2 regions of the Luteimonas sp. A478 genome follow, and region 2 is predicted to be linked to the other one. Evidence: predicted binding sites of a transcription regulator. Region 2 holds the regulator's gene; the other holds the start of a gene.
What was found. The regulator HrcA, encoded in region 2, represses chaperone genes, less so after heat shock. The targets are predictions, from matches to a motif close to TTNGCACTCNNNNNNNNNGAGTGCNAA.
Positions count from the first base shown of each region.

Region 1: the regulator HrcA is predicted to act here: its motif matches at 1,086-1,112, upstream of groES (co-chaperone GroES).

Region 1 is NZ_JBSVRF010000005.1:187,049-189,442, forward strand. It holds gene groL (chaperonin GroEL) at 1-690, opposite strand, end outside; gene groES (co-chaperone GroES) at 747-1,037, opposite strand; gene ACW7G3_RS11370 (AsnC family transcriptional regulator) at 1,489-1,962, opposite strand; gene ACW7G3_RS11375 (D-amino acid dehydrogenase) at 2,099-2,394, shown strand, end outside.
Region 2 is NZ_JBSVRF010000001.1:444,058-446,451, reverse strand. It holds gene grpE (nucleotide exchange factor GrpE) at 24-560, opposite strand; gene hrcA (heat-inducible transcriptional repressor HrcA) at 636-1,697, opposite strand; gene recN (DNA repair protein RecN) at 1,861-2,394, shown strand, end outside.

The sequences.
Region 1 (2,394 bases), on a different contig from region 2:
CACGTTGGAGATCTTCTTGTCGTGCAGCAGGATGAACGGATCATCCAGGTCGGCCGACATCGACTGCTGGTTGTTGATGAAGTACGGCGACAGGTAGCCGCGGTCGAACTGCATGCCCTCGACCACGTCCAGCTCGTTGTCGAGCCCTGAGCCTTCTTCAACGGTGATCACGCCTTCCTTGCCGACCTTCTTCATCGCGTCGGCGATGATGGTGCCGATCGACTCGTCGGAGTTGGCGGAGATGGTGCCGACCTGGGCGATCGCCTTGTCGTCGGCGGTGGGCTTGCTGATGTTCTTCAGCTCTTCCACTGCGGCGCGGACGGCCTGGTCAATGCCGCGCTTGAGGTCCATCGGGTTCATGCCCGCGGCGACGGCCTTGGAGCCCTCGCGGATGAAGGCCTGGGCCAGCACGGTGGCGGTGGTGGTGCCGTCACCGGCATTGTCGGAGGTCTTGGAAGCAACTTCCTTGACCATCTGCGCGCCCATGTTCTCGAACTTGTCCTGCAGCTCGATTTCCTTCGCTACGGACACGCCATCCTTGGTGATGGTCGGGGCGCCGAAGCTCTTGTCGAGCACGACGTTGCGGCCCTTCGGGCCGAGGGTTGCCTTGACGGCATTGGCGAGAGTGTTGACGCCGCGCACCATCTTCGAGCGCGCGTCTTCACCGAAACGGATTTCCTTGGCAGCCATTTGCTAACTCCGGAATAAATTCTGTGATTGGGGGATGTCGGAATCGCCGGGCTGGATCAGCCCAGGATCGCCAGGATGTCGTCTTCGCGGACCACCAGGTATTCGGTGCCCTCGAGCTTCACTTCGGTGCCGCTGTACTTGCCGAACAGCACCTGGTCGCCGATCTTGACCTTGGGGGCGCGCACGTCGCCGTTGTCCAGGGCCTTGCCGTCGCCGACGGCGACAACTTCACCCCTGATCGGCTTTTCGGTCGCGGAATCGGGGATCACGATCCCGCCGGCCGACATCTTTTCTTCTTCGGTACGCTTGATGACCACACGGTCGTAAAGCGGCTTGATATTGCTCATGTCGATCCTCGTCAAGTGATTGATCGGGTTGGGATTTGGGCGGCGATATTAGCACTCTGCCCGGCAGAGTGCCAAAGCCGTGGACAGCACAGACCCGGTGAGCCGGGCGTGGTCAGGAGATGGGACCTGGTTTTTTCTTTTCAAGGGCCACGACCGGAAATTTTCCGGTCCTTCGTCTGACATCGGGGGGGACACGAGGAACAGCGGTTTCTTCGCTTGGGCGTGCGGTGACCTGATCGGCCCCGCCGCGGCCGGGAGGCCTTCGCTGCTCATGTCCCCCGGCCTCCGCCTGCGGCGGATGCCTCCTCCTTTACTTCGCTGCGAAGGCCCCCCGGCCACGACGGGGCTCGCTTGCGGAGACATCTGAAGCCACACGACGTCGGCTTTGCTTGCCCCGGCGCCCCGCGTGGTCTCAGCCCCGCTCTCCCGGAATGGGATGAAGAAAGCGCAATCAATCCTCCAACGGCAGTTCCAGCGTCTCCTTCACCTCCTCCATCACGATATAGCTGCGTGACTCGCGCACATACGGCAGGGTCAGCAGGGTGCTGCCCAGCAGCTTGCGGTAGGAAGCCATCTCCGAGATCCGCGCCTTGATCAGGTAGTCGAAGTCACCCGACACCAGGTGGCACTCGAGCACGTGCGGCAGCTTCAGCGCCGCGCGGCGGAATTCCTCGAAGATATCGCCCGACTTGTAGGCCAGGCTGATCTGCACGAACACCAGCAGCGCCGCTTCCGCCGCCTGTGGCGCCACGCGGGCGTGGTAGCCGGTGATCACCCCGTCGCGCTCCAGGCGCCGGACCCGCTCCGCGCAGGGAGTGGTAGACAGCCCGACCCGCTCGCCCAGCTCGGTGAAAGGGATGCGCCCTTCGCGCTGCAGGATGCGCAGGATCCTGCGGTCGATACGGTCCAGACCGCGCTTGGCCATACAAGCCTCCTCCAAAAGACGTGTTCCCGGGATTATTCACCACAGAACCCAGAACAAATGGGGAATATCACTGCCCCGTCGCAAATATACTGGATGGTCCAACTGCATAGTCACCATTACACGAGAGTAGATGAGCATGCGCATCCTGGTTCTGGGTTCTGGAGTAGTCGGCGTTACCAGCGCCTGGTACCTGCGTCAGGCCGGGCACGAGGTGGTCGTGGTCGACCGCCAGCCCGGGCCGGCGCTGGAAACCAGCTTCGCCAACGCCGGCCAGGTTTCACCTGGCTACGCTTCCCCTTGGCCCGCGCCGGGCATCCCCGCCAAGGCCATCGGCTGGCTGCTGTCGCGCCACGCCCCGCTGGCCATCCGCCCTACCGCCGATCTGGCCCAGTACCGCTGGCTGTGGCAGATGCTGCGCAACTGCACCAGCGC
Region 2 (2,394 bases):
GCTTTTCTCCCCGCGAAACCGGCTTATGACGGCGCCACGACCACCATCGCCGGGCGCAGCAGGCGCTCGTTGAGCACGTAGCCCTTCTGGAACAGCTGGACCACCGCGCCGGGCGGGATCCCTGCCACCGCAGCCATGCTCATGGCCTGGTGGTGCTCCGGGTCAAACGCATCCCCGGGGGCCGGGGCCACCTCGGTCAGGCCGAAGCTGGCAGTCACCTTGCCGAGCTGACGCAGGGTCAGCTCCACGCCCGCACGCAGCGGATCGTCTTCCGTCGCGCTGGCCAGGCCGGCCTCCAGGCTGTCGAAGACCTGCAGCATGTCGGCGAGCAGTCGCTCGTTGGCGAAGCGGCGGGCGGATTCGACCTCCCGCGCCATGCGCTTGCGCTGGTTTTCCAGGTCGGCGCGCTCCAGCAGCGTCTGGGCTTGCAGCTGCTCCAGCTCGGCCTTCAGCATTTCCACCTGTTCCTGCAGGGACGCGGCCTGCTCCCCGTCCTGCACCCCACTTTCGTCACCCGGACCGTGCCGGGTGTCCTTGTCCTTTGCGGATTCCTGGTTCATTTCTGGTCCCGTGGCGGTCGTTTTGCCGCCGTTGGCGGAGCAATGGGGTCCGCGTATGAGGGATTCAAGGCCCAGTCAGTCGCCCCGGGCTCTTTCCAGCGCGGCGCCAAGCGCTCCAGCAGTGGCCTGCACCACCGGGATCACCCGGTCATAGGCCATCCGGGTCGGACCGATCGCGCCCAGGACGCCGAGCACCTGTCCGCCAGCGCCGTAGCTGGCGGTCACCAGCGATACGCCTTCCAATGGCGCAAGCCCGGTTTCCTCGCCAATGAAGATGCCCAGGCCGGGGGCCTTGGCGGTGCGCTCGAGCAGTTGCAGGATCTCGCGCTTGCTTGAGAAGGCCTCAAACAGCTCCCTCAGCCGTTCCAGGTCGGACAGGTCCTGCAGACCGATGAGACGGCTCTGTCCGCTCACCACCATATCCTCGTCATCGCTGCTGAGCGCCTGTTCGGCCAGCTCCACGGTCTGGGCCAGCAGCGCCTCCATTTCGCTCCGGGCTGTCCTCATATCGCGCACCAGGGCAGCGCGGATATCGGCCAGTGACATCCCCGCGAAGTTGGCATTGAGGTAATTGGCCACGCGCTCCAGCTCGCCGGGCTCCCAGTTGCGGCGGGTCTGGATCAACCGGTTCTGCACTTCATGATCGGCAAAGACCAGGATCGCCATCACCCGCTGCGCGTCCACCGGCACGAAGTCGATGTGGCGGAACGCGAAGCGCTCGCGTCGTGGCACGCTCACTACACCCACGAAGCGGGTCATGGCGGAGACCAGTTCCGAGGCGCTGTCCAGCAGTGTTTGCGTCCCCGCACCGGTGGCAAGCCCACTGCGCAGCCTGGCCTGCTCCGCTTCGGGCAGCGGCTTGAGCTGCAGCAGCGAATCGACGAAAACCCGATACCCCTGCGCCGTGGGCACGCGACCGGCGGAGGTGTGCGGGGCGCTCAGGAACCCAGCCTCCTCCAGGTCGGCCAGGATATTGCGGATGGTCGCCGGACTGACTTCCAGCCCCGAGTGACGCGACAGGGTCTGCGACCCCACCGGTTCGCCATCACGGATATGGCGCGCGATCAGGGTGCGCAGCAGCTGCCGCGAACGCGGGTCAAGATCATGTCCGGACGGGGCTTCAGTGCGAGGGCTCATGCCGCCAAGATATACCGTCCCGCTTGAGCCGGTGCAGCCAGGTCCCGGAGATCGGCCATGATCAGCCATCCGCCCGCAATCGCAGGCGCTGCGACCGGGCACCGCGATCCTGTGCACACCGGGCTTGGCCGCGGGGCGCCCTGCACTGCACAATCATGCCGATATGCTGACCCATCTCTCCATCCGTGATTTCGCCGTTGCCAGCGCTACCGAAATGGAATTCGGGCCTGGGCTGACGGTCATTTCCGGCGAAACCGGCGCCGGCAAGTCCCTTCTGGTCGATGCGCTCGGTTTCCTGTCGGGGCTGCGCGCGGACAGCGGCATGGTCCGGCACGGCGCCGCACGCGCCGAGCTGAGCGCCGGGTTCGAGCTGGCCGATGCCCCGGGCGCGGAGGCCTGGCTCAAGGAGCACGAATTCGACGAGGGCGGGGCCTGCCAGCTGCGCCGCACGCTGCGTGCGGACGGCGGATCGCGTGCCTGGATCAACGGCCGCCCCGCAACCCTCTCGCAGCTGGGCGAACTGGCCTCGCACCTGGTCGAGATCCACGGCCAGCACGAGCACCAGGCCCTGCTCTCGCGCGGCAGCCAGATGGCCCTGCTTGATGCCTACGGGCGCCATGCCGGACCGCTGAAGGAAGTAGCCCACGCCGCACGCGCGTGGTCGACGCTGGAACGCGAGCGCGAGCAGCTCTCGGGC